Linked DNA regions of Rhodopseudomonas palustris. The protein of the gene in region 1 interacts with the protein of each later gene in a pairwise test. Links are inferred from orthologs where the notes say so. Each region holds a gene or a part of one and is shown in the gene's direction. Other genes may lie near its edges. The genes, in order: HZF03_RS02990 and HZF03_RS01405.

The links.
Region 2: the proteins of HZF03_RS02990 (region 1) and HZF03_RS01405 interact in binary tests that used the Escherichia coli proteins (3 or more experiments, as listed by UniProt). The link is inferred for Rhodopseudomonas palustris from one-to-one orthologs.

What each region holds. Positions count from the first base shown.
Region 1 is NZ_CP058907.1:640,220-655,201, reverse strand. The notes cover bases 4,685-8,044. They hold HZF03_RS02990 ([protein-PII] uridylyltransferase), read left to right. Parts: upstream 4,685-5,042; coding sequence 5,043-7,844; downstream 7,845-8,044. Other genes in these bases: HZF03_RS02985 (S41 family peptidase), read left to right, coding at 8,008-8,044; argJ (bifunctional glutamate N-acetyltransferase/amino-acid acetyltransferase ArgJ), read right to left, coding at 4,685-4,820. Also shown: HZF03_RS03030 (carbon-nitrogen hydrolase family protein), read right to left, coding at 1-103; grxC (glutaredoxin 3), read right to left, coding at 100-375; HZF03_RS03020 (ComF family protein), read right to left, coding at 418-1,233; HZF03_RS03015 (hypothetical protein), read left to right, coding at 1,339-1,638; HZF03_RS03010 (methyltransferase domain-containing protein), read left to right, coding at 1,665-2,489; HZF03_RS03005 ((deoxy)nucleoside triphosphate pyrophosphohydrolase), read right to left, coding at 2,676-3,077; HZF03_RS03000 (hypothetical protein), read right to left, coding at 3,085-3,582; more of argJ, read right to left, coding at 3,579-4,684; more of HZF03_RS02985, read left to right, coding at 8,045-9,348; HZF03_RS02980 (isovaleryl-CoA dehydrogenase), read right to left, coding at 9,511-11,178; HZF03_RS02975 (TetR/AcrR family transcriptional regulator), read left to right, coding at 11,318-11,953; HZF03_RS02970 (amino acid permease), read left to right, coding at 11,994-13,475; HZF03_RS02965 (SDR family NAD(P)-dependent oxidoreductase), read left to right, coding at 13,505-14,398; chrA (chromate efflux transporter), read left to right, coding at 14,395-14,982.
Region 2 is NZ_CP058907.1:293,171-307,748, forward strand. Bases 4,112-7,067 are described here. They hold HZF03_RS01405 (P-II family nitrogen regulator), read left to right. Parts: upstream 4,112-5,398; coding sequence 5,399-5,737; downstream 5,738-7,067. Other genes in these bases: HZF03_RS01400 (ammonium transporter), read left to right, coding at 4,112-5,089; HZF03_RS01410 (ammonium transporter), read left to right, coding at 5,775-7,067. Outside these bases: HZF03_RS01375 (LON peptidase substrate-binding domain-containing protein), read left to right, coding at 1-393; HZF03_RS01380 (Trm112 family protein), read left to right, coding at 483-680; HZF03_RS01385 (ubiquinone biosynthesis hydroxylase), read right to left, coding at 816-2,177; tesB (acyl-CoA thioesterase II), read left to right, coding at 2,276-3,151; HZF03_RS01395 (P-II family nitrogen regulator), read left to right, coding at 3,345-3,683; more of HZF03_RS01400, read left to right, coding at 3,758-4,111; more of HZF03_RS01410, read left to right, coding at 7,068-7,217; HZF03_RS01415 (nucleotidyltransferase family protein), read left to right, coding at 7,336-7,683; HZF03_RS01420 (aminotransferase class I/II-fold pyridoxal phosphate-dependent enzyme), read left to right, coding at 8,365-9,591; HZF03_RS01425 (DNA translocase FtsK), read left to right, coding at 9,605-12,076; HZF03_RS01430 (outer membrane lipoprotein carrier protein LolA), read left to right, coding at 12,094-13,038; HZF03_RS01435 (exodeoxyribonuclease III), read left to right, coding at 13,327-14,139; HZF03_RS01440 (cyclic nucleotide-binding domain-containing protein), read right to left, coding at 14,191-14,578. UniProt on the Escherichia coli protein: Involved in the regulation of nitrogen metabolism. Regulates the activity of its targets by protein-protein interaction in response to the nitrogen status of the cell.

The sequences.
Region 1 (14,982 bases):
CCGCCTCGCGGATCAGCCGGGTGCCCTGCTCGAGATTGGGCTCGGGAGTGAGGCCGCTGCGCATCTGCACAAGGGCGGCATTGAACGGCACCGCTTCGGTCATGACGCAGCCTTCTCGTCGGCGAGCAGCGCATCGAGCTTGCCCTCGCGGTCGAGTGCGTAGAGATCATCACAGCCGCCGACGTGGAAGTCGCCGATGAAGATCTGCGGATAGGTGGCGCCGGGGCCGGCGCGCTCGTCCATCTTCACCCGGTAGCCCGGATCGACCGCGACGTCGTACTCGGTGAAGACCGCCTTCTTGCGGTTGAGGAGCGACTTGGCGGCGCTGCAATAGCCGCAGCCGGGGCGGGTGAAGATCTCGATCGCTGCGGGCATTCAGGCTCCGTTTGGTTGCCGAGGATGGGCGCAAGGAGCGGATTATATGGGGGATTTCAGCGTATCGACAACCCGCGCGAAGACCAGCACGTCGACCGAGGCCGCCCTCGCCCGGAGCAGCGCCCGGGCGCAGGCATCGACGGTGGCGCCAGAGGTCAGCACGTCGTCGATCAGCACGATCCGCCGGCCCTGGATCTCGGCCTTGCGGTGCTTCGGAACCTTGAAGGCGCCCTGCACATTGGCGGCACGCTCGCTGCGCGATAGCCCGATCTGATGCGCGGTCGGGCGAACCCGCTGTAGCGCCTCGACCGCGACCGACAATTTGGCCTGCCGACCGATCACCTGCGCCAGTGCGCCGGACTGATTGTAGCGACGCGAGAAACCGCGGCGCCAATGCAGCGGCACCGGCACCAGCAGATCGGCATCGGCGAGAAGCGGCTGGCCGGCACGAGCCATCCACCGCCCCATGATCGGCGCCAGATCGGTGCGGTCATGGAACTTGAGGCCGTGCACCAGCGCCTTGGCGACCTCGTCGTAACGCACGGCGGCGCGGGCGCGGCTATAGGCCGGCGGATCGGCGATCGCCTGCATCGACAGCATACCGGGGCCGGGATCATAGACGAACGGGATGCCGAGCTTTTCGCAGTAAGGCGGGGCGATAAAGGACAGCTGCGACCAGCACTGCGCACAGACGCCCTCGCCGGCGACCGGCTCGCGGCAGGCGACGCACAGCGTCGGTAGCGCCAAATCGAGCGCCGCCTGAGTCGCGCGGGTCCAGATCCGGCGCAAACTATTGGCAGCGGCCGAAAAGCTGCTCAGCCCGCCCACGCCGGCCCGATTGATCGTCCCCACACGCATGACGCGAGGCTAGCGCTATCCCCGCAACCGTCAAGCGACAGAACCTTGTAGTGCCGGGCCGGAAAAAAGCGCACAACACCGCCAGTCCTTCTCCGGGAGATCGCCGTGTCCGAGCCCACCGACAAGCCTGCCGACGTCACCTATCTGGATATTCCGACCGCGCCGCACGTGTATTTCGACATCGCGCCGGCGCACGGGGTAATTGCCAACGGCGTCGAGGTCGAACTCGCGGCGCGCACGCTCAACCCGCTGACGGACGGAACGGTCGAGGTGAAGTTCGTCACCACCGCCCGGCTGCGCTGCAGCCAGGCCGGCGCGCAGCACTTGCGCAACGCGCTGGATGCGGTGCTGAAGATGTTCGAAGCCTCGCAGCAGGGCCCGGCCGCGGCCTCCAAGCTGAACTGATCGTGCTTTCTCGATTCTGATTTGCCATGGCTGACTCGACGCCGATCCTGTTCGATCGCCGGCTGCTCACGGCGCGGCTGCACCGCGCCGCCGCGCTCGGCTCGGTGCCTTTCCTGCTCGACCGCGTCGCCGACGAGATGGACGAGCGGCTCCATGCCGTGCTGCGCGACTTCACCGAGGTCGCCGATCTCTGGACGCCCGGCGGGCTGAAGCTGCAGCGGTTTCCCAAGCTCGCGCATCTTGCAGTGGATCCGTCCGGCAGCGAAGCCCTGCCGTTCGCGCCCGGATCGCTCGACCTCGTGGTCTCGGCGCTGGCGCTGCAATTCGCCAACGACCTGCCGGGCGTGCTGGCGCAGCTTCGCCGCGCACTCAAGCCTGACGGGCTGCTGCTCGCGGCGCTGACCGGCGGCGATACGCTGACCGAGCTGCGCCAGGCGTTCGCTTCCGCCGAAGCAGAGATCGAAGGCGGCGTGTCGCCGCGCGTCGCGCCGGCCGCCGATTTGCGCGATCTCGGCGCGCTGCTGCAGCGCGCAGGCTTCGCGCTGCCGGTCACCGACGTCGACCGCGTCGTGGTGCGCTACGACCACGCCTTCGCCTTGATGCAGGATCTGCGGCGGATGGGCGCCACCAATGTCCTGATCGAGCGCCGCCGGACGCCGCTGCGCCGCACCACCCTGACACGGATGGCGCAGATCTATGCCGACCGCTTCAGCGACCCCGACGGCCGCATCCGCGCCACCTTCGAAATCGTCTGGCTGTCCGGCTGGTCTCCGCACGAAAGCCAGCAGCAGCCGCTGAAGCCGGGCTCGGCGAAGGTGAGTCTGGAAGAGGCGATCAAGGGGAAACGCTGAGCAGCCTGCCCCCGTTGCAGGCCTTTGCTCTTGTCTATCGCGGTCATCGCCGGGCTGAACACTTGACCCGGCGATCCATCCCTCTTCGCAAGATGATGGATGCGCGGGCCTTCGCCGCGCCGAAGGGGCTTCGGCCCCGCAGGCGGGTCAAGCCCGCGCATGACGCCTTCGAATTTGGCCGGCGCCCTACATCAGCAGTTCGATCAGCGGCGGGATCAGCGGCAGGTCCGCCGGTGGCATCGGATAGTCGCGCAGCTTGTTGGCGCGGACCCAGGCGAGCTCCTGGCCTTCGCGCGGCATCGCCAGGCCTTCCCACCGCCGGCAGACATACAGCGGCATCAGCAGGTGAAAGTCCTCGTAGGCGTGGCTGGCGAAGGTCAGCGGCGCCAGACAGGCTTCCTTCACGGTGATGCCGAGCTCCTCGTCGAGCTCGCGAATCAGCGCCGCCTCCGGCCGCTCGCCGGGATCGAGCTTGCCGCCGGGAAACTCCCACAGACCGCCGAGCTGCTTGTGCTTTGGCCGCTGCGCGATCAGCACGCGATTATCGGCATCGATCAGCGCCACGGCGACGACGAGGAGGAGGTTCATGGATTGCCTACGATGTCAGCGCCACGCAGGTAGGCATCGGCCCCGGCGACTGGCGCGGTTGCTCAACATCCAATCGTCGACCACCTTCAATCTTGGAGGTCGCTCGGACTTCGATCGTGAATTGATGCGGCTTGCTGATCCGCGGGGATTTCAACGTATAGCGCAGCGTATCGCGGCCGGCGTAGCCTGGATCGGATCGGTACATGATCTGAACTCCGGGCATCGGCTGCCCCAGACACTTTGTACCCGAGCCGGCGAACAGTCGCGTCGGCCGGACCGACCCCGCAAGCATGCACACCGACCCGTGCTGCGGCGGTTCGTCGAGCAGGACCTCGAACAGCCCAACACTCCGGCAGGCTTTGTCGAAGCGGGCCCCGATGCCGATCATGGTTTCGGTATCGCTCGGCACGGTACGGCGCAAATACGCCGTCTCGGCCTGCGCGCACGCTGCGCCGACCAGCACCGCCGCCGTGACGACGATGCCTGCAGCGACCGCCCGGTTCACGACCGATAATCGCCGTTAATCGCGACGTATTCCTTGGTGAGGTCGCAGGTCAGCACGCGGTCGCGGCCTTTGCCGAGGCCGAGGGCGACCTTGATCTGGATCACCGGCTTCTTCATCTCGGCCGAGACTTCCTTCTCGTTGTAGGACGGATCGCGCGCGCCGGCCTTGGCGACGCGGATGCCGTTGAACGAGATCGACAGCTTATCGCGATCGGCCGGCTCGCCGGCCTTGCCGACCGCCATCACCACCCGGCCCCAATTGGCGTCTTCGCCGGCGATGGCGGTCTTCACCAGCGGCGAATTGGCGATCGACAGCGCGATCTTGCGAGCCGAAACCTTGGTCTTGGCGCCCTCGACGATGATCTCGACCAGCTTGCGGGCGCCTTCGCCGTCGCGCGCCACCTGCTCAGCGAGATCGGCCAGCACCGCGTTGAACGCCTTGACGAAGGCCTTCAGCCGCGGGTCCGAGGCGCGCGAAATCTTCGGCGCGCCGTTCTCGGCGGCTGCGCCGGTCGCGAACGCCAGCAGCGTGTCAGAGGTCGAGGTATCGCCGTCGATGGTCACTGCGTTGAAAGTGTCGGTGACGCCGGCCTTGAGCAGCGCCTGCAGGCAGGAGGCCGACAGCGGCGCATCGGTGAAGATGAACGACAACATCGTCGCCATGTCGGGCGCGATCATGCCGGCGCCCTTGGCCATGCCGTTGATCGTCACCTTGGCTTTGCCGAGCTTGACGGTGGCGGTCGCGACCTTCGGGAAGGTATCGGTGGTCATAATCGCCTTGGCGGCGTCCATCCAGCCGTCGGGGCCGGCGTCAAGCGCCAGCGCATCGAGAACGCCGTCGAACTTGGTGGCGTCGAGCGGTTCGCCGATCACGCCGGTCGAAGCCAGGAACACTTCGGCCGGCTTGCAGCCGATCGCCTTGGCGGCGAGCTGTGCGGTCAGCGTGGTGGCCTGCTTGCCGGACTTGCCGGTGAAGGCGTTGGCGTTACCCGAGTTGACCACCAGCGCCCGGGCGCCGCCGCCCTTCAGCTTGTCGCGGCACCATTCCACCGGCGCGGAGGCGCATTTGGAGGTGGTGAACACCCCGGCGACCGTGGTGCCCTTCTCCATTTCGACCAGCAGCACGTCGGTGCGGCCCTTGTAACGGATGCCGGCCGCGGCGGTCGCGAGGCGCACGCCGGCGATCATCGGCATGGCGGGGACATCGGTGGGGGCGAGCGGGGAGACTTTACTGGACATCGGGCGCTTTCGGCAGGTTGTACCCCCGCCGGCGCGGGAGCGGCGTTCCCCTCTCTCACAAGCTCGCGACGATGAGAAGGAGAATTCACGAAAACTGACGAAAATCCCATCGTCACAATCCGTTGCAGGCGCCTATGCTGGCTGGGCCAAGGCCGCCTCCGCAGTTACCCTTGGGTGGAATTCCGTGACAGCAGCGTTGCCGTCCGATATCCGGAAATAGCCATGGACAAAGTCGTGTCACCTCCCCGCCCCGCCGCCGACGAGCGCTTCGACAGCGCCCGGGTCGCCGCCGAAATCGCAACGCTGGCCGAAAAACACTCCGGCAACGACGCCGCGTTCCGCACCGCGCTGGCGATGCTGATGAAGGCGGAGCTGGCCAAAGCCCGCACCGAGGCCGAAGCGCAGTTGCTGCGCGACCGCCACGGCCGGCGCTGCGCCGAGCGGCTGTGCTACGTCCAGGACGCGATCATCCGGCTGCTGTTCAACGCCGCAACTGAATACCTCTACAACACCCCGACGCCCTCGAGTTCTGAGCGGATGACAGTGGTGGCGACCGGCGGCTACGGCCGCGGCCTGATGGCGCCGGAGAGCGACATCGACCTGCTGTTCATCCTGCCCTACAAGCAGACCGCCTGGGGCGAGCAGGTCGCCGAAGTCATCCTGTACTGCCTGTGGGACATCGGGCTGAAAGTCGGCCATGCCACCCGCTCGGTCGACGAGTGCATCCGCCAGGCGCGCGCCGACATGACGATCCGCACCGCGATCCTGGAGACGCGGTTTCTGGCCGGCGACGAGGCGCTGTACGCCGAGCTGGTCGAGCGTTTCGACAAGGAGGTGGTCGAGGGCACCGCGGCCGAATTCGTCGCCGCCAAGCTCGCCGAGCGCGAGGAGCGCCACCGCCGCTCCGGCCAGTCACGCTATCTGGTCGAGCCCAACGTCAAGGACGGCAAGGGCGGCCTGCGCGACCTACACACGCTGTTCTGGATCGCCAAATACGTCTACCGGGTTCGCGAAGCCAGCGAGCTGTCCGAGCGCGGCGTGTTCGATCCGGCCGAATTCCGCACGTTCCGCCGCTGCGAAGACTTCCTGTGGTCGGTCCGCTGCAACATTCACTTCGTGACCAAGCGCGCCGAAGACCGGCTGTCGTTCGATCTGCAGCGCGAGATCGGCGTGCGGCTCGGCTACACCTCGCATCCGGGAATGCAGGATGTCGAGCGCTTCATGAAGCACTACTTCCTGATCGCCAAGGAAGTCGGCAACCTCACCGCGATCCTGTGCGCCAAGCTGGAGGATCAGCAGGCCAAGGCGGCGCCGGCGCTCACGCGGATGATGGCGCGGCTGCGGCCCGCCGCCAAGCGCCGCCGGGTGCCGGAGAGCGACGATTTCGTCATCGACAATAACCGCATCAATCTGGCTGTGCCGGACGTGTTCAAGCACGATCCGGTCAATCTGATCCGGATCTTCCGGCTGGCGCAGAAGAACAATCTCGCCTTCCACCCGGACGCGATGCGCAGCGTGACGCGGTCGCTGTCGCTGATTACGCCGCAGCTTCGCGACAATCCCGAAGCCAACCGGCTGTTCGTCGAGATTCTGACTTCCGACAACGCCGAGCCGGTGCTGCGGCGGATGAACGAGACCGGCGTGCTCGGCCGCTTCATCCGCGCCTTCGGCCGCATCGTGTCGATGATGCAGTTCAACATGTATCACAGCTACACGGTGGACGAGCATTTGATCCGCTGCGTCGGCAATCTGCAGGAGATCGAACGCGGCGGGAACGATGAGTTCGCGCTGTCGTCGGAGCTGATCCGGAAGATCAGGCCCGATCACCGTGCGGTGCTGTATGCCGCGGTGCTGCTGCACGATATCGCCAAGGGCCAGCCCGAGGATCACTCCACCGCCGGCGCCAAGGTGGCGCGGCGGCTTTGCCCGCGGTTCGGGTTCAGCACCGCCGACACCGAGCTGGTGGCGTGGCTGATCGAGAAGCATCTGGTGATGTCCACGGTGGCGCAGTCGCGCGACCTGTCGGACCGCAAGACCATCGAGAATTTCGCCGCGGTGGTCGAGACCGTCGAGCAGATGAAGATGCTCACCATCCTGACCACCGCCGACATCCGCGGCGTCGGTCCGGGGGTGTGGAACGGCTGGAAGGCGCAGCTGATCCGGACCTTGTACTACGAGACCGAGCCGGTGCTGACCGGCGGCTTCTCGGAAGTGAACCGCGCCGAGCGCATCCGCGCCGCGCAAGCCGAATTCCGCGCCGCCTTCACCGAATGGCCGGAGGCCGACCTCAACGCCTATGTGGCGCGGCACTATCCGGCGTACTGGCTGAAGGTCGATCTGCAGCGCAAGATCCGCCATGCCCGCTTCCTGCGCGCCTCCGAACAGGCAGGCCATAAGCTGGCGATCAATGTCGGCTTCGACGAAGCCCGCGCCGTCACCGAACTCACCATCCTGGCGGTCGACCATCCGTGGCTGCTGTCGGTGATCGCGGGAGCTTGTGCCAGCGCCGGCGCCAACATCGTCGACGCCCAGATCTACACCACGACCGACGGCCGCGCGCTCGACACTATCTCGATCAGCCGCGAATACGACCGCGACGAGGACGAGGGGCGCCGCGCCACCCGCATCGGCGAGACCATCGAAGAGGTACTCGAAGGCAAGCTGCGGCTACCCGAGGCGGTCGCACGCCGCGCGAGCAGCGGCAGCAAGGCCAAGCTGCGCGCCTTCGTGGTCGAGCCCGAGGTCGAAATCAACAACAACTGGTCCGACCGCTATACGGTGATCGAAGTCAGCGGCCTGGATCGCCCGGGCCTGCTGTACCAGCTCACCACGGCGATCTCGAAACTCAACCTCAACATCGCCTCGGCGCATGTCGCGACCTTCGGCGAACGTGCCCGCGACGTGTTCTACGTGACCGATTTGTTAGGTGCGCAGATCACCGCCCCGACCCGCCAGGCGGCGATCAAGCGGGCGCTGGTGCACCTGCTCGCCAACGGCGACGCCGCCGAAAAGCCGGCGGCTTGACCGCATCGGGTGCCTTGATCACGCCCGCTTCGCACGTATCTGATCAGGCGTCCTATCCGGGCGCCGGTGCCCCCTTCACGGGAACCGATGGCGACCGCGGTCGGTTCTGGTTCCGCAACGCCACCACGGCGGCAATTTTCCGCCCCTTCACATGAGTTAGTCCATGCGCAAAATCGTCGTCCGCTCGCTTGCCGTCCTCGGCGTCGTCGCGGTTCCCGTCGTCTCCGCGCTCGCCCTGCAGCGCGAGCAGACCGCCCCGGCCGATCTCGACCTGATCGGCGGCGTGATCCAGCTGGTGCAGCGCGCCTACGTCCATCCGATCCCCTCGGACGAGCTGACCAAGGATGCCCTGAAGGGCCTGCTGAACCGGCTCGATCCGCATTCGGACTACATGGACGAGAAGGAATTCAAGGACATGCAGACCGACATGTCGGGCCAGTTCGGCGGCCTCGGCATGCAGATCACCGCTCAGGGCGGGATTCCGCGGATTGTGTCGCCGATCGACGGCACCCCGGCGGCGCGCGCCAAGCTCGAGCCGGGCGACCTGATCATCAAGGTCGGCACCGCCACCACTCAGGGCATGAGCCTGCGTAACGTCGTCGACATGCTGCGCGGCGCCCCCGGCACCAAGGTCACCATCACGGTTCTGCGCGGCAAGGACGAGCCGTTCGACGTTACCCTGACCCGTGAAATCATCCGCGTCGCTTCGGTGAAGTCGGAGATCAAGCCGGACGGCGTCGGCTACATCCGCATCAGCCAGTTCGGCGCCGACACCGCCGACGGCTTCACCGCTGCGCTCACCAAGCTGAAGAGCGACGCCAAGGACGGCGGCCTCAAGGGGCTGGTGATCGACCTGCGCAACGATCCGGGCGGGCTGCTCAACGCCGCCGTCTCGGTGGCGGGCGACCTGCTCGACGGCGGCACCGTGGTGTCGATCCGCGGCCGCCAGGCCGACGACCAGCGGGTGTTCTCGGCGCCGTCGAAGGGCGACAAGCTGCCGGGCGTGCCGATCGTGGTGCTGATCAACGGCGCCTCGGCGTCGGCGTCGGAGATTGTTGCCGGCGCGCTGCAGGACCGCAAGCGCGCCACCGTGATGGGCACCACCAGCTTCGGCAAGGGCTCGGTGCAAACCGTGATTCCGATCAAGGGTCACGGCGCGGTGCGGCTGACCACGGCGCTGTACTACACGCCGGCCGGCCGCTCGATCCAGGACGAGGGCATCGTGCCGGACGTGATCGAAGAGGCGCCGAAGGATCAGCAGATCAGCGGCGGCCCGCTGATCCGCGAAAGCGCGCTGCACGGCGCGATCGCCAATCCGGGCCAGCTCGGCAAGTCGGACGCCAGCGCCACCAAGGCGACGCCGAAGACCGGCGAGCCGACCGACGACAAGACCAAGTCCGCGACCTCGGCGCCGATCAAGGCGGACCTGATCGGCAAGCCCGAAGACGCCCAGCTCAACGCTGCGCTGGCGCTGGTCCTGAAGAAGGACGCGGCGCCGAAGTAACAACCAGCACACAAACGCAGCGGTCCGCCTGATACACGTGATGCCCGGCCTTTGCGCCGGGCATCGACGTTTTGATCTGACCTTGCCCTTCAAGACGTGGATGCCCGCGACAAGCGCGAGGCATGACGAATGAATGCGAGGCCTCTCTCATAACCGCAATGGTTACCGCGGCCGGGCGCGGTCGATGATCGCGGCGAAGTTCACGCCCTTGGGCAGCGCGCCGTAATGATGCGCGCCGCGCTGCGCCAGCCGCGAGGCGCAGTATGCCTCCGCGACCTCGTCAGGCGCATGCCGGATCAGCACGCTGGCCTGCAGCCCGACGGCCAAACGATCGACCAGGTCGCGGGCACGCTCCTCGAAGTCGGACGCATCACGCATGTCGTCCTTCAGCGCGGCGATGTGGCGATCGAACGCCACGTCGGCGCCCTTGGCCTGCTCGACCTCGGCGAAATACGCCTGCAGCGTTTCCGGCGCGCGCGTCATCGCCCGCAGCACGTCGAGGCACTGCACGTTGCCCGAGCCTTCCCAGATCGCATTGACCGGGCTTTCGCGGAAGTGACGCGGCATCGGCCCGTCTTCCATCACGCCGGAGCCGCCGATGCACTCCATCGCCTCGGCGGTGAGACCGGGCGTGCGCTTGCAGATCCAGTACTTGCCGATCGCCGATCCGATCCGGATCAGATGCGCCTCATGTTCCTCGGTGCGATGGTCGAGCGCCCGGGCGATCCGCATCGTCAGCGCCAGCGCCGCTTCGGTTTCGATCGCGAGATCCGCCAGCACGTTCTGCATGATCGGCTGCTCGATCAGCAGCCGGCCGAACGCGGCACGCTGGCGGCAATGATCGATCGCCTGCGACAGCGCCGCGCGCATGATCGCGGACGAGCCGATCATGCAGTCGAACCTTGTCATCGCCACCATCTCGATGATGGTGGCAACGCCGCGGCCTTCGGGCCCGATCATCCAGCCGAACGCGCCGCGCAGCTCGGTCTCGCTCGAGGCGTTCGAGGCGTTGCCCATCTTCTTCTTCAGCCGCAGCACCTGCAGCGGGTTCTTGGCGCCGTCCGGCTTCCAGCGCGGCACCAGGAAGCACGACAGTCCGCCCGGCGCCTGCGCCAGCACCAGGAAGGCATCGCACATCGGCGCCGAGACGAAGAACTTGTGGCCGACCAGTTCGTACTCGCCACCCGGCCCGCCGGCACCAATCGGAATCGCCCGGGTGGTATTGGCCCGGACATCCGAGCCGCCCTGTTTCTCGGTCATCGCCATGCCGATGGTAATGCCCTGCTTCTGCTCGGCCGGCACGTTGCGCGCGTCGTAGCTGCGCGCCAGGACCTTCGGAAGCCACACCTTGGCGACGTCCGGCTGCAGGCTGATGCACGGCACCGCCGCGAACGTCATGCTGATCGGGCAGCCGTGGCCGGCCTCGATCTGGCTGTGCAGATAGAACCGCGCGGCGCGGGCAACGTGCGCGCCCTTGCGCGGATCGGTCCACGGCGAAGAGTGCAGCCCGTTCTCGATCGAGGTCTGCATCAGCCGGTGATAGGCCGGATGGAAGCGCACCAGGTCGGTGCGGCGGCCGTAGCGATCATGGGTGTCGAATTCCGGCAGATGCCGGTTGGCGAGCGCGCCGAGTTCGAGATACTCGGCGGTGCCGATCCGGGCGCCGAAATCGGCAATGTCGTTGGCGGCCCATTCGGCGCCCTCGCGCGTCACCGCCTCGACCAGCGGCCGGTCGGCGCTGAACAGATTGTAGTCGGCGAGTTCGACCGGCTGGTTGATCACCTCATGGGTGACGGCGCCGTAGCTGTCGGCGATGGCGGCGTTGAGCATTTAGGTCCTCCCGGAGCGGCGCGTCTGGCGCTTGCGATGGTTCGGCAGGCATCATAGGCAAGCCGTATCGGGCAGGTGTTCGGATTGGGCCTGGATGGCGAAGCGCGCGGAAACCCCAGCAAAATCACGGCGAAGGCCGGTGCAGCCGCGCTCGCACGAGACCTCGCGGGCGATCCGCGACGCATTTGTTCGGCTTCTCGACGAAAAGCCGTTCTCCGAAGTCACGATCCGCGAGATCGTGCTGGTGGCCGGCGTCGGGCTCGGCACCTTCTACGAATATTTCTCCAGCAAGGACGAACTGGCACGCGCCTGCGTGCATCTGCGGACCAAGGATCTGCTGCTGGCGCTGCGCCGCCGCCGCACCGCGCTCGGCAGCTACGATCTCGCCACCGGCGTCACGGCGGCGATCACGGCGCAGGCCGAAATCTATGCCCAGGCGCCGCGGGAATGGATGCAGCATTTCATGCTGGAGCGGCACAAGAGCGAGCGCAGCCACTATCTCGAAGCCTACGACCTGTTCCTGAAGGAGTGGCAGGCGTTGCTCGAAGGCGCCTCGGATTGGCCCGCCGGCCGCTCCGCCGCCGAAGCAGCGTTGCCGGTTTTCAGCTTGATGTACGGAATGTTCGCCCACGCTTTGATCCGCGGCATGCCGCCCGCCGAATTTGCGGTGTACCGCCACCAGCTGGTGCGGGCGGCGCTCGGCTGCCTGACGGCGATGGTGCCGCCAGAAGCGAGCGCCGGCGCAATGGAACCCGGCGGCCGTCGCCGCGCTTGAGATCGAGCGGGTTCCGCCGCAGGGCAATGGGGGTTCGAGAGTGGCCGGGATCTGGACGCGTAAATCGCTGAGCAGCCTGCAAATCGAGGCTGCGGCCGGGGACAGCGGCGACGGCGAGGTCCGCCACCTGAAGCGGTCGCTGTCGGCAGTCAATCTGGTCGCCCTCGGGGTCGGCGGCATCATCGGTGCCGGCATCTTCGTGCTCACCGGCCACGCCGCCGCCGCCAATGCCGGGCCGGCGGTGTCGCTGTCGTTCCTGCTCGGCGCGATCACCTGCGCGTTCGCCGGGCTGTGCTACGCCGAGATGGCCTCGACCGTGCCGGTCTCCGGCAGCGCCTACACCTATGCGTATGCGACGATCGGCGAGCTGGTGGCCTGGATCATCGGCTGGGACCTGATCCTGGAATACGCGGTCGGCGCCATCACGGTGGCGATCGGCTGGTCCGGTTACTTCGTCAGTCTGCTCGGCAATTTCGGCATTCATCTGCCGCCGCAGTTCACCACGGCGCCGCTCGCCTACGACGCCGCAACCCACGCCTGGTCGACCACCGGGGCGTTTCTCAACCTGCCGGCAATAGCGATCGTCGTCGCGATCGCCACACTGCTGGTGATCGGGATCCAGGAATCGGCGCGGTTCAACAACGTCATCGTCGGCATCAAGCTGACGGTGATCGCGCTGTTTCTGATCTTCGCCGCTCCGATGGTGACGCCGGCCAACTGGGTGACGGCGGCCAATCCGGATGGCGCGTTCATTCCACCGGCGCAGGAGAACGGCATCTTCGGCTGGTCCGGCGTGCTGCGCGGCGCCGCGGTGGTGTTCTTCGCCTTCATCGGGTTCGACGCGGTCTCGACCGCCGCACAGGAAGCCAAGAACCCGCAGCGCGACATGCCGCTCGGCATCCTCGGCTCGCTGGCGATCTGCACCGTGCTGTATGTCTCGGTCGCATTCGTGCTGACCGGGATCGTGCCATACGACCGGCTCAACGTGCCCGATCCGATCGCGGTCGGGATCGACGCCGCCGGGATCGGCTGGCTGTCCTCGATCGTCAAGATCGGCGTCGTCACCGGGCTGACCTCGGTGATCCTGGTGCTGATGCTCGGGCAGACCCGCGTGCTGCGGGCGATGGCGCATGACGGCCTGATGCCGAGGAGCGCCGCCGCCACCCACCCGCGCTTCCGCACCCCGCATGTCGCCACCATCGGCACTGGCGTGATCGTCGCCGGCCTCGCCGGGGTGCTGCCGATCGGACTGGTCGGCGAATTGGTCAGCATCGGCACGCTGTTCGCGTTCGCGGTGGTCTGCGTCGGTGTGCTGGCGCTGCGGATCAAGCATCCCGAGCAGCACCGCCCGTTCAAGGTGCCGGCGATCTGGCTGGTGGCGCCGGCCGGGGCGATCGTATCGTTCATCCTGATGCTTGGCCTGCCGCTCGATACCTGGATACGGCTGGCGGTGTGGCTGGCGATCGGCCTTGCGATCTACTTCCTGTACGGCCGTCATCACAGCAAGCCCGCGAGGCGCTAAGCTCAGCGGATGACGGCCAGGAGGCCCCGATGAGCACGAGCCCCGAACACAAACGCACCGCGCTGGTCACCGGCGCCAATTCCGGCCTCGGCAAGGCCATCGTCACCGCGCTGGCGGCGGACGGCCTGCGTGTCGGCCTGGTGGCGCGCGACCGCGGCCGCGGCGAGGCAGCGCTCGCCGATGTTCGCGCCGCCACCGGCAATCAAGACCTGCACCTATTCGTCGCCGATCTCGCCGATCATGTCTCTGTCCGCGCCCTGGCGCAGGCGGTGCGCAACCGTTTTGATCGGCTGCATCTGCTCATCAACAACGCCGGCACCGCCTTCCCGGAGCGGCGGCTGAGCCCGCAGGGGATCGAGCGCGCCTTCGCGATCAATCACCTCGGCCCGTTCCTGCTCACCAATCTGCTGCTCGATCTGATCAAAGCCAGCGCGCCGGCACGGATCGTCAATGTCGGCACCCGCATCGACGCGGCGATCGATTTCGACGACCTCAACTGGGACAAGCGCCCTTACGGCATGATGAAGGGCTACGCCCAGTCCAAGCTCGGCAATCTGCACTTCACCTTCGAACTGGCGCGCCGGCTTGAAGGCAGCGGCGTCACCGTGAACTGCGTCTTCCCCGGCGTGTTCAAGTCCAATCTCGGCGGCACCGACGGCGCCCAGGGTCTGTTCTGGAAACTGCTGGCCAAGCTCGGCGGCTGGGCGATCCCGAAACCGGAAAGCGCGGCGCAGCGGGTGCTGTATCTGGCGAACGCACCGGAGCTGGAGGGTGTCAGTGGCCAGTACTACGCGAACCGCAAGACGATCCCGGCACCGGCTCAGGCACTCGATGCGGAAGCGAACAGGCGACTGTGGGAGATCAGCGAGAGGATGACGGGACTGACACAGTCGCAGACCGTCGGCGACCAGGCGGCAACTTGATCGCGCAGCCCAAGCCATTGACCACCCAGCAGCCACGCAGCGGCACGCCACGCGAAGTGCTGGGAGTGTTCTTCAAACTCGGGCTGACCTGTTTCGGCGGTCCGATCGCGCATCTCGGATACTTCCGCGACGAATTCGTGGTCCGGCGAGGCTGGCTGGACGAGCAGAGTTACGGTGATCTCGTCGGGCTGTGCCAATTCCTGCCCGGCCCCGCCAGCAGCCAGGTCGGGTTCGCGATCGGCCTGCTACGCGCCGGCTATCTCGGCGCGCTCGCCGCCTGGACCGGCTTCACGCTGCCGTCGGCGCTCGCGCTGGTGCTGTTCGCCTATGGCGCAGCGGCGCTCGACGGTGCGGTCGGCACCGGCCTGCTGCACGGGCTGAAGCTGACAGCGGTGGCGATCGTCGCCCAGGCGGTGTGGGGGATGTCGCGGCAGCTCTGCCCGGATCGCGAGCGCGCCACGATCGCGGTGGCGGCGGCGCTGATCGTGCTCCTCAGCGCAATGCCGATCGCTCAGCTCGGCGCGATCGCGCTCGGCGGGATGGCCGGGATGTTGTGGTGCCGAAGCGACGCGCTGCAGCACTTC
Region 2 (14,578 bases), 350 kb from region 1 along the record:
TACATCCTCGAACTGACCGGCGTGTCGCGCTTCAAGGTAGTCGATGAGCTGCAGGTTCTGACGCCGTACCGGCAGTGCAAGGTCGACTATTTCCCGTTCGTCGACGATTTTACCGCCCGCAAGGGCGAGGACGAGGTTGATCGCGAGACCCTGCTGTCAGTGCTGACCGATTTCCTCAAGGCCAACAATCTCAAGGTCGATTGGGACGGCGTCGAAAGCGCGCCGAACGAGGCTCTGGTCAACGCGCTGGCGATGATGTCGCCATACGGGCCCCCGGAGAAGCAGGCGCTGCTCGAGGCGCCGGATCTGAAGACGCGCGCCGAAATCCTGATCGCCGTCACCGAGATGGACCTCGCCAAGAAGCGCACCAGCGGAGACCCGCCGCTGCAATAACGCGCAGCAATTTGCGCGCGCGCGTTGACGGCGCCGCGCTGCTGTCCGATCAAGCCCGATGCCAGCCCATTGTTCTGGAGCCTGAAGCCATGAGCCTTTCGCCGTCCGAGCGGCCCGACACTGTCGACCGCAAGCTGCTCGACATCCTGGTCTGCCCGGTCACCAAGGGACCGCTCGAATTCGACCCCGCCCGCCAAGAGCTGATCTCCCGCGGTGCCAAGCTGGCCTATCCGATCCGCGACGGCATCCCGATCATGCTGCCCGAAGAGGCGCGGAAGCTCGGGTGAGGTGAGCGGCAGCTCAACCCCGAGTACAGCGCAACCTCTCCCTTAGGCGAGAGAGCGAGCGCGCTGCGATTCGGTGAAAAGCTGATTGCTTTCCGCGGCGGCGGAGACGGCGGGTCGATCCGCTTCCACCCTGCCTTACAGCGCTTCGCCCTTCAGCAGCCGCGGGATTTCGCCGGTGAGGCCGGCGGCCTGCCGGATGAAGGCGCCCTTCAGCGGCGGCAGGCGGTCGACCAGACCGAGGCCGATGTCGCGAATTCCGCGCAGCAGCGGCGAATTGTTGGAAAACAGGAAGTTGAGTCCGTTGGTGGCGACGCCCATCGCCACGGTGTCGAACCGCCGCCAGCGCTGATAGCGCTCCAGCACGTCGACTTGCCCCGGATCGATCCCCAGCCGGGCCGCATCCACCACCACCTCGGCCAGAGCCGCGACGTCGCGCAGGCCCATATTGAGGCCCTGTCCGGCGATCGGATGAATGACGTGCGCGGCGTCGCCGATCAGCGCGAGCCGCGGTGCGATGAACGACTGCGCGACGAAATAGCCGAGCGGAAACGACTTCGGCTTGTCGAGCGGCTTGACGTCGCCGAGCCGCAGCCCGAACCGCTTCTCCAGTTCGCGTTGGAATTCCTTCTCGGACAGCGCGACGATCCGCTCGGCATCGCGGCGGCTCTCGCTCCACACCAGCGACGAGCGCCGGCCGGTGAGCGGCAGGATCGCGAACGGACCGGCAGGCAGGAAGTGTTCTTCGGCGCAGCCATTGTGGTCGCGCTCGTGCTCGACCGTGACGACGATGCCCGACTGGTCGTAATCCCAGCCATAGGTGGCGATGCCGGCGCGCTGGCGCAGCTTCGACTTGGCGCCGTCGGCGGCGACCAGCAGGCTGGCATCGATCACGCTGCCGTCGCCGAGCGTGACGCCGATCGCTTCGGTGCGCGCGTCGTAGGAGGTGACCGGGGTGGCGCGCAGCTCGACGCCTTCGGCCTCGGCGCGTTTGGCCAGCGCCTCGACCAGATATCTGTTTTCGACCATGTGGGCGAACGGCTCGCCGGGCTGCACTTCGCCCGCGAAGGTCAGGAATACCGGCCGCGTCGCGTCTTCAAGATGGCTGTCGGTGACGATCATGTCGATGATCGGCTGCGCGGTCGGCGCCACCTCGTCCCAGACCCCGAGCGCCTCGAACAACCGCCGGCACGCCGCGACGATCGCGGTGGCGCGCGGGTCGCGGCTCGGTCGCAGCGCGAGCGCCGGATCGGCGACGATCACCGGCACCTCGGGGCCGAGCCCCTGGCGCAACGCCAGCGCCAGCGCCAAACCGGCGAACGCCCCGCCCCCAATCACAATGCTTCGCGGTGCCGTCATATTTCTCACTCTCGCGCCATGATCCTTGCGCCCGGATCGGAGCTGGGCGAAACAGGTTTCAAGGACCAACCCGCTGTTGCCGGGGCGGTTTCTAACAGACAACGCCGGCGGTGGGAAATCACCTGCATGGCCGCGCGGCATTCCGCCCTGGTCGCTGCTGCGATGGGCCAACTTGTTGTTTCGACGCTTTGTTGCGCGTTGTCCCGCCCCGCCTGAACCGCCGTGAAGGAGCTCGACCGGTGTCCAAGAGCCTGATCGATCTGATCTCGATTCTCGATCTCGAACCGCTCGAGGTGAATCTGTTCCGCGGCACCAGCCCGAAGACGAGCTGGCAGCGGGTGTTCGGCGGCCAGGTGATCGGCCAGGCCATGGTCGCCGGCTGCCGCACGGTCGAGAACCGGCTGCCGCATTCGCTGCATTGCTACTTCATCCTGCCGGGCGACCCGCAGGTGCCCATCATCTACCAGGTCGAGCGACTGCGCGATGGCCGCAGCTACACCACCCGCCGGGTCACGGCGATCCAGCACGGCAACGCGATCTTCTCGCTGATGATGTCGTTCCACGACGACGAGCCGACCAACTTCGACCACCAGGACAAGATGCCCGACGTGCCGCCGCCCGAAGCGCTGTCGGCGGAGGAGATCGTCAAGCAACCGTTCTTCAAGGACATGCCCGACTTCATTAAGCGCTACTATGAGAGCGACCGGCCGATCGAACTGCGTCCGGTGGAGCTGAAGCGCTATTTCGGCCAGAAGATCGACGACGGCCGCATCCATGTCTGGATCAAGACAGCCGCCAAGCTGCCCGACGATCCGGCGCTGCACATGTGCGCGCTGGCCTATGCGTCGGATTTCTCGCTGCTCGACGCGGTGATGGCGCGCTACGGCCGCACTTTGTTCGACAAGCGGATGATGCCGGCCAGCCTCGACCATGCGATGTGGTTTCACCGCCCGTTCCGCGCCGACGAATGGCTGCTGTACGCGCAGGACTCGCCGTCGGCACAGGGCGGCCGCGGCCTGACCCGCGGCCAGATCTTCAAGACCGACGGCACCCTGGTGGCCTCCGTCGCCCAAGAGGGCTCGGTGCGCGAACGCCGCGACACTCCGAAGGGCTGAGAGCGCCGCTCCGGCGCTGGGGCCCGCCCCCTTGGAGAGTGAGCCATCGAACGAGCTCGGGCCGTCAGCCTTCTCGCTGAGCAGTCAATCAGCTTATTTTCTGCGCGCCTTGCCGCTAAACCCGGCATATACACGGGACCGGAGCACCGCCGCAGCGGTGTCAAAAGGCTTTGCGCGAATGAGGGGCTAACGCATGAAACTGGTCGTCGCCATCATCAAACCTTTCAAGCTGGACGAGGTCCGCCAGGCGCTGACCGAGATCGGCGTTCACGGCATGACCGTCACCGAGGTCAAGGGCTACGGCCGCCAGCGCGGCCATACCGAGATCTATCGTGGCGCCGAGTACATCGTGAATTTCCTGCCCAAGCTGCGGATCGAGATTGCGGTCGATTCCGCGCTCGCCGACAAGGCGGTCGAAGTGATCACCCGCGGCGCCCGCACCGGCCAGATCGGTGACGGCAAGATCTTCGTCACGCCGATCGACCGCGCCTTGCGGATCCGCACCGGCGAGACCGACGTCGACGCGCTGTAACGGGCTTTCGACAGCCATTTCCCAACCCCGCGGAGCCGGGGGGCGCCGCGCACAGTTCCAACAGGACGGGCATCATGACCTTGTTGCTACGCCGCGCGGCGTCGGCCGCGACGGGCTACATCCTTGCAACATTCGGCCTTGCGGCAGTCGGCGTGACGCCGGCGCTGGCGCAGGGGATGGCCACGACGGCGCCGGGGATCAGCCCGGCCGACACCGCCTGGATGACGGTCGCCACCGCCTTCGTGCTGATGATGACGATCCCCGGCCTGGCGCTGTTCTACTCCGGCATGGTGCGCAAGAAGAACGTGCTGGCCACGATGGCGCAGAGCCTCGCGGCCGTGGCGCTGATCTCGATCCTGTGGGTGGCATTCGGCTACTCGCTGGCTTTCACGGGCGGTGGCAGCCTGATCGGCTCGTTCGACCGGATCTTCCTGGTCGGCATGACCATGGACAGCGTCAATCCGGCGGCCAAGACCATCCCGGAAGCGCTGTTCATGCTCTACCAGATGACTTTCGCGGTCATCACGGTGGCGCTGGTGGCCGGCTCGGTCGCCGACCGGATGCGGTTTTCCGCCTATCTGTTGTTCTCGATCGGCTGGTTCATCTTCGTCTATGTGCCGCTGGCGCATTGGATCTGGGGCGGCGGCTTTTTGGGCGCAATGGGCGTACTGGACTTCGCCGGCGGCTTGGTGGTGCACCTGTCGGCCGGCACCGGGGGCTTGGTGGCGGCGATCGTGATCGGCCGCCGCCATGGCTACGGCATGGAAAACCTGTCGCCGTTCGACCTGTCGCTGGCGGTGATCGGCACCGGCCTGTTGTGGGTCGGCTGGTTCGGCTTCAATGGCGGCTCCGCCCTGGCGGCGGATTCCCGTGCGGTGTTCGCCATCACGGCGACGCATCTGGCGGCTTGCTCGGGCGCGCTGACCTGGGGCGCAATCGAATGGATGGCACGGCGCAAGCCGTCGGTGCTGGGCATGATTTCCGGTGCCGTCGCCGGCCTCGGCACCATCACACCGGCATCGGGCTATGTCGAACCCTGGCACGGCGTGGTAATCGGCATCGTCGCCGGCCTGATCTGTTACTGGGCCTGCACTTGGCTGAAGCACCGCCTGCGCTACGACGACTCGCTCGACGTGTTCGGCGTCCACGGCATCGGCGGCCTGACCGGCACGTTCCTGGCCGGCATTTTCGCCACGGCCTCGATCGGTGGCGTCTCGGGCGCCCTCGAGGGCTCGTGGATGCAGCCACTGACCCAGCTCGCCGGTATCCTGGTCACCTTCGTGTGGTCCGCCGTGGCCACCTATGTGCTGCTGAAGGCCGTCAGCCTGTTCGTGGCGCTGCGCGTCTCCCGCGAGCACGAGATCGAAGGCCTGGACATTTCGCAGCATGGCGAGGCGCTGCAGTAAGCCGGCGCCCGACTTTAGACTAAGCGCTATGCCCTTCGGTTGGGCAATCATTGTGTCCGCAAGCTGGCATGCCTGATTTTTGATCAGGCATGCCCAGCTGTTGAGCGCGACCGAATAGCGCAGCTGGTGCCCCAGTGCCGCACCGCGAAAAAGGCGCTGATTCCGAAATGATTCCAAAGCCCCGCCCGACTGGCACGGCATTTGATTCTAAGGGGCCGGCTGTGCCCGCGTAGTGATGCTCCGCGTGGGGATTTTCAGTCGAGATCATTTCCCGGCCAGTTCGGTCGGGACCTAGCGGGGATAGGACCCATGAAAATTGTTATGGCGATCATTAAGCCATTCAAACTCGAAGAAGTCCGTGACGCCCTGACCGCCATCGGCGTTCACGGTTTGACGGTGACGGAAGTGAAGGGATACGGCCGCCAGAAAGGCCACACGGAAATCTACCGCGGCGCTGAATACGCGGTGAGCTTCCTGCCCAAGATCAAGATCGAGGTCGCGATCGCCAACGAGCAGGTCGAGAAGACCATCGAGGCGATCACCAGCGCCGCCAAGACCGGCCAGATCGGCGACGGCAAGATCTTCGTCATCGGCCTCGACCACGCGGTGCGCATCCGCACCGGCGAGGCCGACGCGGCCGCCCTCTGATCCCCTCACCTTCATTGCTTCACTCAGGAGACGACAAATGACGTTCAAACGTCCCTACGGCGCGGGACTGGCGGTCCTTGCGGCCGGCATGTTCGCCGCAACTGCGGCCTACGCCGAGCCAACGGTCAACAAGGGCGACAACGCCTGGATGCTCACCTCGACGGTGCTGGTGCTGTTGATGACCATCCCAGGCCTGGCGCTGTTCTACGGCGGTCTGGTCCGCTCCAAGAACATGCTCTCGGTGCTGGCGCAGGTGTTCTACACCGTGTGTATCGCCTGCATTATCTGGGCTCTGTACGGCTACAGCCTCGCCTTCACGGGCGGTTCGGACTTCATCGGCGGCTTCTCCAAGGCATTCCTCGCCGGCGTGACCACCGACTCCAAGGCCGCGACCTTCTCGGTCGACGCCAACATCTCGGAGCTGGTGTACGTCTGCTTCCAGATGACCTTCTGCGCGATCACTCCCGCGCTGATCGTCGGCGCCTTCGCCGAGCGCACCCGGTTCGCTGCCGTGGCGCTGTTCATCCCGCTGTGGATCACCCTGATCTACCTGCCGATGGCCCACATGGTCTGGTACTGGGCCGGTCCGGACGCGATCAACGACGCCGCCAAGGCGCTCGCTGCCGCTGCCGACGAAGCCGCCAAGACCGCCGCGCAGGCCAAGCTCGACGAAGTCAACGCCGACTCCGGCTTCCTGTTCAAGAAGGGCGCGATCGACTTCGCGGGCGGCACCGTGGTGCACATCAACGCCGGTATCGCCGGTCTGGTGGGCGCCCTGCTGGTCGGCCGTCGCACCGGCTACGGCAAGGAGTTGATGGCCCCGCACTCGCTGACCATGACCATGATCGGCGCCTCGCTGCTCTGGGTCGGCTGGTTCGGCTTCAACGCCGGTTCGAACCTCGAAGCTTCGGGCGGCGCTGCGCTCGCCATGACCAACTCCTTCGTCGCGACTGCGGCGGCGGCGCTGTCGTGGATGTTCGCCGAGTGGATCTTCAAGGGTCATCCGTCGGTGCTCGGTGCGCTGTCGGGCGCCGTTGCCGGTCTGGTCGCGGTCACCCCGGCTGCCGGCTTCTCCGGCCCGATGGGCGCGATCGTGCTCGGCCTGGTGGTCGGCGTGGTCTGCCTGTTCTTCTGCACCGTGGTGAAGAACGCGCTGAAGTATGACGACTCGCTCGACGTGTTCGGCGTCCACGCGGTCGGCGGCATCGTCGGCGCGATCGGCACCGGCATCCTGGTGAACCCGGCTCTCGGCGGCACCGGCGTGTACGACTACGTGGCCGGCAAGGTCGGCGACTACGACATGACCACCCAGCTGATCTCGCAGTGCTGGGGCGTCGGCACCACCGTGCTGCTGTCCGGCATCGGCTCGGCGATCCTCTACAAGGTCGTCGACGTGATCGTCGGTCTGCGGGCCCCGGTGGAAGTCGAACGCGAAGGCCTCGACCTCGTCGAGCACACCGAGCGCGCTTACAACATGTAAGTTCTCCCGAGGGCGCGGCGTTCTCCAGACCGCCGCGCCCAGACCTACGGTTCGGGCAACTACCCGGCAATGTCCGAACCGTCGAGGGGTCCCAGCGCAAGCTGGGGCCCCTTTCTTTATGGCTCGCGGCTCGCAAGGCTTCGCACCCGAAACCTGCTATACTGCATCCATGGACCGCCGCACCGCACTTGAGATCTTGAAAAATTCGGAGGCCCCGCTACGTGCGCGCGGTGTCCGGCGGGCTGCCCTATTTGGATCGGTGGCGCGTGGTACCAACCTTCCGGACAGCGATATCGATGTGCTGATCGAGATCGATCCGACGGCTCACATCACCGTGTTCGACTACGTGGAGCTGAAGGACTACATCGCAGGCCTGTTCGACCATCCGGTCGACGTCGTGAACCGCGACCAGCTCAAGCCGTCCGTTGCGCCGAGCGCGGCGGTGGATGCGATCTACTTTATCTGAAAGCGCAAATGGCCTTTCTTCATTACTCCGCAGAGCCGTGCTTTAGAATGCGCGCGGTGGATTCGGACGGATATTTTGAGGAATTTGGGAGAAAACCTCGAGGCCTCTGGTTCTCCGTGAATGACGCTTGGGAGAACTACGTTCTCGCCAGAAGCGAATGGTCCAGAGAGACGCTGAGGTTTCGGACGGAGGTAGTATTCGCCAGCTCCGCTCGCATCTATCAGCTCAGGGGGCCTGAACAGTTGGTGTCTCTCACAGAAGAATATCTTACTGTGAGGATATGCACGCAGACCCAGGAGTCGGTTCCAGAGAGACCTCCTTTGAAATTCGATTGGCCTCGCTTTTCTCGCGACTACGACGCGATCATCAATCTGATGGGGGGTATCGAACAAGAAGTGCCGGCAGGGTGGAGCACTAACTGGTCCGTGCCGTCCGGTTGCACCTGGAATCCCGAGGTTGTGACGCTCCGGCCAATTAATTACAGCCATCATGAACAGAGCTGACGGATGTGCTGACTTGAGATCTGTGGGTCCCAGAGGACAGCTCGGGAATAGACTGAGAAGCCCGCCCCCAACCGTCGATGGTTAATCGCGTCTTAACCTCGCCGTATCTATGGTGGCTGATCTGTTTCCGCTCGATCCACCAAGGCGATCGGGTGCGGTGAAAACTGGCGTATTTTGAATGGCTTTGTCCGCTTCCACCACACCGGCGCGTGCGGCCGGCAGCGTCGACGCTACCGGGCAGAGCGAGCGCTCGCCGTTCGCGCGGCTGACCGAACTGCTGGCGCCGTATCAGCCGGGCCAAAGCCTGATCAATCTGTCGGTCGGGGAACCGCAGCATCCGGTGCCGGATTTCGTCGGCGCCGTGCTGGCGCGGCATACCGCCGAGTTCGGCCGCTATCCGCTCGCCAAAGGCATCGAGCCGTTCCGCAAAGCTGCATCCGCCTGGCTGACCAAGCGCTTTGCGCTCGATCGCGCGCCCGATCCCGAGACGGAAGTGCTGGTGCTGAACGGCAGCCGCGAAGGGCTGTTTCTCGCCGCGATCGCGGCTACGCGCTACGTACCGAAGCGCGACGGCACGCCGGCGATCCTGATGCCCAACCCGTTCTATCCGGCCTATGCGGCGGGCGCCCGCGCCGCCGGCTGCGAGGCGGTGTTCCTCCCGACCACGCTTGCCAACGGCTTCCTGCCGGATCTCGATCGGCTCGACGAGGCAACGCTGAAACGCACGGTGGCGATCTATCTGGCTTCGCCGGCGAACCCGCAAGGCTCGGTCGCCTCGCGCGATTACTTCGTTCGGCTGAAGCAGCTCGCCGATCGCTATGGCTTCATGATCCTCAGCGACGAGTGCTACTCGGAGATCTACACCCAGGTCGCGCCCGGCAGCGCGCTGCAGGTCGCAGGTCGGGATTTCCGCAACGTCGTCGTGTTCCAATCGCTGTCGAAGCGATCCAACTTGGCCGGCATGCGGGTCGGCTTCGTCGCCGGCGATAAGGACTTCCTCAAAGCCTATCACGAGCTGCGCAACGTCGCGGGGCCGCAGGTGCCGATCCCGCTGCAGCATGTCGCAGTCGCCGCATATGCAGATGAAGCGCATGTCGAGGAGAACCGGCGGCTGTATGCGCTGAAGTTCGATCTCGCCGATCAGATCCTTGGGGCCCGTTACGGTTATCAGCGGCCCGCCGGCGGCTTCTGCCTGTGGCTCGACGTCTCCGCTCATGGCGGCGACGAGGCCGCGGCGGTGAGCCTGTTCAGGGACAGCGGCGTCCGCGTGGTGCCAGGCAGCTATCTGGCCCGGCAGCAGAACGACGGCAGCAATCCCGGCGCCGGCTATATCCGCGTCGCGATGGTGCAGGACAGCGAAACCACCGCAGAGGCGCTGCATCGCCTGGTGCGGATTCTCGGATGATGCGCAGGGCCCCATGAGCATGCCGGCGATCGAACGAGCCTTTCCCCTGGTCGGACACCTGCCGCCTTCGGTGCGCGAGGTGCTGACGCGGCGGCTGCGCGAGCTCGCTGGCTTCGGCCTGATCGCGATCGCGGCGGTGGCGGCGGCTGCGCTCGCGACCTGGTCGGTGCAGGATCCCAGCCTCAGCCACGCCACCTCGCGGCGCATTCACAACCTGCTCGGCTACCCGGGCGCGATCGGCGCCGATCTGGCGATGCAGATCCTCGGCCTCGGTGCGATCGGGCTGTTGATGCCGGTCGCGGTGTGGGGCTGGCGGATGCTCAATCACCGCCCCTTCGACCGCACCGCGCTGCGGATGGGCGCCTGGTTCCTGTGCACGATCTTCGCGGCCGGCTTTGCCTCGTCGTTTCCGCATGACACCGCCTGGCCGCTGCCGACCGGGCTCGGCGGCGTGGTCGGCGACGCGCTGGTGCGGGCGCCGTCGCTGGTGTTCGGCCCCGGCCTGATCTTCCGCGTCATCCTCAGCTTCATCCTCGGCGCCGCGGTGCTGGCGACATTCCTGATCGCAGGCGGTTTCGGATCGCGCGAGCGGGAACCCGACGAGGTGGCGTCCGATGAGGATCTGCCGCTCGAAGAGGAAGAAGAATCCGACCGCGGCTCGGTGTCGCTCGGCTGGCTGGTGCACGCGATGCTGAGTGCAAAGGCCCGGCTGTGGCGGCTGGCGAAGCTGTCCTATCAGGGCCTCGTCAGCAGTGCACCCGCGGCCGGCAAGCAGGGTTTCGAACGGCAGGAGCCGCGGCTCGGCGGCCGCGCCGCGCCGCCGATCGCACCAGAGGTCGATCACCACGACGACTACGAACCCGAGCCGGTGGAAGAGATCGAAGACGAGGACGACGACGAGGAGGAAGCCCCTCCGGTTGCCCGCGCGCCGCGCAAGAAGGCAGCGCCCAAGCCGGTGGCCAAGAAGGCACGGTTCGACCTGCCCTCGGTCAACGTTCTATCCGCACCGAAGGCGTCGGACCGGCAGCCGCTCAGCAAGTCTGAGCTCGAAGCCAATTCGCGCGCGCTGGAAGGCGTGCTGCAGGACTTCGGCGTGCGCGGCGAGATCATCAAGGCGAGCCCTGGCCCGGTGGTCACGCTGTACGAACTGGAGCCGGCGCCCGGCATCAAATCGTCGCGCGTGATCGGCCTCTCCGACGACATCGCCCGCTCGATGAGCGCGCTGTCGGCGCGCGTCGCCGTGGTGCCCGGCCGCAACGCGATCGGCATCGAGCTGCCCAACGCGCATCGCGAGAAGGTGTATTTGCGCGAACTGCTCAGCGTGAAGGACACCAACGAGACCGTGCACAAGCTGCCGCTGTGCCTCGGCAAGAACATCGGCGGTGAATCGATCATCGTCGACCTCGCCCGCATGCCGCATCTGTTGATCGCAGGTACCACCGGCTCGGGTAAGTCGGTCGCGATCAACACCATGATCCTCAGCCTGGTGTACCGGCTGCGGCCGGATCAGTGCCGCCTGATCATGGTCGATCCGAAGATGCTCGAACTTTCCGTCTATGACGGCATCCCGCATCTGCTGACGCCGGTCGTCACCGATCCGAAGAAGGCGGTGGTGGCGCTGAAGTGGGCGGTGCGCGAGATGGAAGAGCGCTACAAGCGCATGGCCAAGCTCGGCGTCCGCAACATCGACGGCTACAACACCCGTCTCGGCGAAGCCAAAGCCAAGGGCGAAGAGCTGACCCGAACGGTGCATACCGGCTTCGACAAGGAGACCGGCAAAGCGATCTACGAGGAAGAGAAGCTCGACCTCGAACCGCTGCCCTACATCGTCATCATCGTCGATGAAATGGCCGACCTGATGATGGTCGCCGGCAAGGACATCGAAGGCGCGGTGCAGCGCCTTGCCCAGATGGCCCGCGCCGCCGGCCTGCATGTGATCCTCGCGACGCAGCGCCCGTCGGTCGACGTCATCACCGGCACCATCAAGGCCAACTTCCCAACTCGCATCTCCTTCCAGGTGACGTCGAAGATCGACAGCCGCACCATCCTGGGCGAGATGGGCGCCGAGCAACTGCTCGGCCAGGGCGACATGCTGTACATGGCTGGCGGCGGCCGCATCAGCCGCGTCCACGGCCCGTTCGTCTCCGACGAGGAAGTCGAGAAGGTCGTCAAGCATCTCAAGGCGCAGGGCGCCCCCGAATATCTCGAGGCGGTCACCGCCGAGGAGCCGAGCGAAGAAGACGGCGCGGTGTTCGACGCCACCGGCATGGGTGGCGACGGCGGCGGCGATCTGTTCCAGCAGGCGGTGGCGATCGTCAAACGCGACCGCAAGGCCTCGACCAGCTATATTCAGCGTCGGCTGCAGATCGGCTACAACCGCGCCGCGTCGCTGATGGAGCGGATGGAGCTCGAAGGCATCGTCGGCCAGGCCAACCACGCCGGCAAACGCGAGATTCTGGTCGCCGAAGAGGATTCCAACTTTTGAGGCGCGGGATCAGGGTCATGCAGGGAGCCGACATGGGGTCGCGAAATCGCCACAGCGCCCCTGTAGCGGCAGACCAGCACCGTGGCAACGCCGTCACGGCCGTGCAGGACATGAGCTTGATCAAACAATTCAACGACTTGATGCCGACTTGGACGACCGCGTCCCGGCTGCGGCAGCTTTGCGCAGCCGCCGCTGCGGTCATGATCGTCGGCGCCGCGATTCAGCCGTCAGCGGCCGAACCGGTGCCGGCCCCGAAGCCGTCGCCGCGCGCAACCCAGCTCAGCGCGGCCGAGCCGAAGCAGCGCGCCCCGCAAGCCCCCACCCAGCCGCCGGTCGCCAAGCTGACCACACCGCCCGAGCCGGTGATCCCCGATCCGCGGCGCAACGTGCCGGCGTCGATCTTCACCACTTTCGATGCCGCTCAGAAGGCGGAAGCCGCCAAGGCCAGCACGTATCTGTCGTCGCTGCAGACCTTGGTCGGCCAGTTCGTCCAAGTCGGACCGGACGGCAGCAAGCTCACCGGCGATTTCTACATCATGAAGCCCGGCCGGGTGCGGTTCGAGTATGACGACCCGAGCCCGATCTCGATGATCGCCGACGGCCAATCGGTGGTGGTGCGCGATCGCAAGCTGGCGACCCAGGACGTCTATCCGCTGTCGCAGACGCCGCTGCGCTATCTGCTCAGCGACCGGCTCGATCTGCTCCGCGACACCAACGTCGTCAGCATCACCTCCGACGATCTGTATTCAAACATCATCATCGAAGAGAAGAACGCGGTCATCGGCACCAGCCGCTTGCTGCTGATGTTCGGCACCAAGGACGGTCAGCTCAAGCAATGGACCGTGACCGACCCGCAGGGCTACGACACCACCGTGGCGGTGTACAATCTCGACACCACCAGGCGCCCTGATCCGTCGATGTTCAAGATCGACTACACCAATTACGGCACCCCGCCGGGCTAGAGACTTTCCATCGGGCTTTTCTCGATGGTCCGCTGCGCGGACGATGGATGCGCGGGTCAAGCCGGCGCATGACGCTGTGCTTGAAGCGCCGCCTCGCCGATTGCGCACCCCGTCATGCAGGCCCGTCATTGCCGGGCTTGACCCGGCAGAACATCCCCTTCGAAGAAACGCGGCCTGAATGCTTGGCCGGTTGTTCACACCATCGGCTTGCGTCCGACCCCATGCCGCGCAACAAGGATGGATCGTACGTCTTTCGGTGCCGTCCCGCCTTCCTGCGACCGAGATCCCATGCGTCTCACGCTCACGACTTGGAACATCAACTCGGTGCGGCTTCGCATCGATCTGGTGGCGAAATTCCTCAAAGCCCAGCGCCCGGACATCCTGTGCCTGCAGGAGACGAAGTGTCCGGACGATGCGTTTCCGCTGAAGCGGTTCAAGCGACTCGGCTACGAGCATATCGCGCTCAACGGACAGAAGGGCTATCACGGCGTCGCGGTGATTTCGAAACTACCGTTCGTCACCACCGACGTCCGCACCTTCTGCGACATCATCGACAGCCGCCACATCTCGGTCTCGGTGAAGACCGACGAGAACGCGCCTCCGCTGGTACTGCACAATTTCTACGTTCCGGCCGGTGGTGATATTCCCGACCCAGCCGTTAATCCGAAGTTCAAGCACAAGCTGTCGTTTCTCGACGAAATGAAAGCCTGCGAGCCGCTGCATCCGTCCGGCGATCAGCGGCACATTCTGGTCGGCGACCTCAACGTGGCGCCGCACGAGCACGACGTCTGGTCGCACAAACAACTTCTCAAGGTCGTGTCGCACACCCCGGTGGAGTGCGAGAAGCTGCTCGCGGTGCTACGCGCCGGCAACTGGGTCGACGTCGCGCGCGAGCGGATCCCGCTCGATCAGAAGGTCTATACATGGTGGAGCTATCGGGCTGCCGATTGGACCGTCGGCGACCGCGGCCGGCGGCTCGACCACATCTGGGTCTCGGAAGCGCTGAAGGACCGCGTGGTCGACTTCAAGGTCCTGCGCGACGCGCGAAGCTGGGAGCGGCCGAGCGACCATGTCCCGGTGACGATGACGATGGAGCTGTAGTTAGTTGTTCGACGCGTTTTATTCGCGCGAACTGCTTCGCTTGAAAACGCTCTACGACGTCAGCTTGCTGCCCACCATGACGATGTCGCTCGCCACCTGATTGGCGCGGGCGGCAAATTCGTCGCGCAGCCGTAGCGCTGCACCCGGATCGCTTTCGAGCACCCGCTGAAACAGACTGCGGGCAATCCGGATCGCCGTGGAATATTCCAGCGCCACCGCGGTGGTCTGTCGCCGCATCGGCATCACCAGCGCGAGCTCGCCGATCAGATCGCCCGGCCGCGCCACCGTCTCGTGGACGCCGCCGTTTTCCATGGTGATTTGGAACGCGCCGCGCTGCACCACATAGCCGGCATCGGCCGGCTCGCCGACATTGAACATCACGTCGCCGCGGGCGAAGTCGCGCTGCTCGGAGCCGATCGCCAGCATCCGCAGCGCCTGC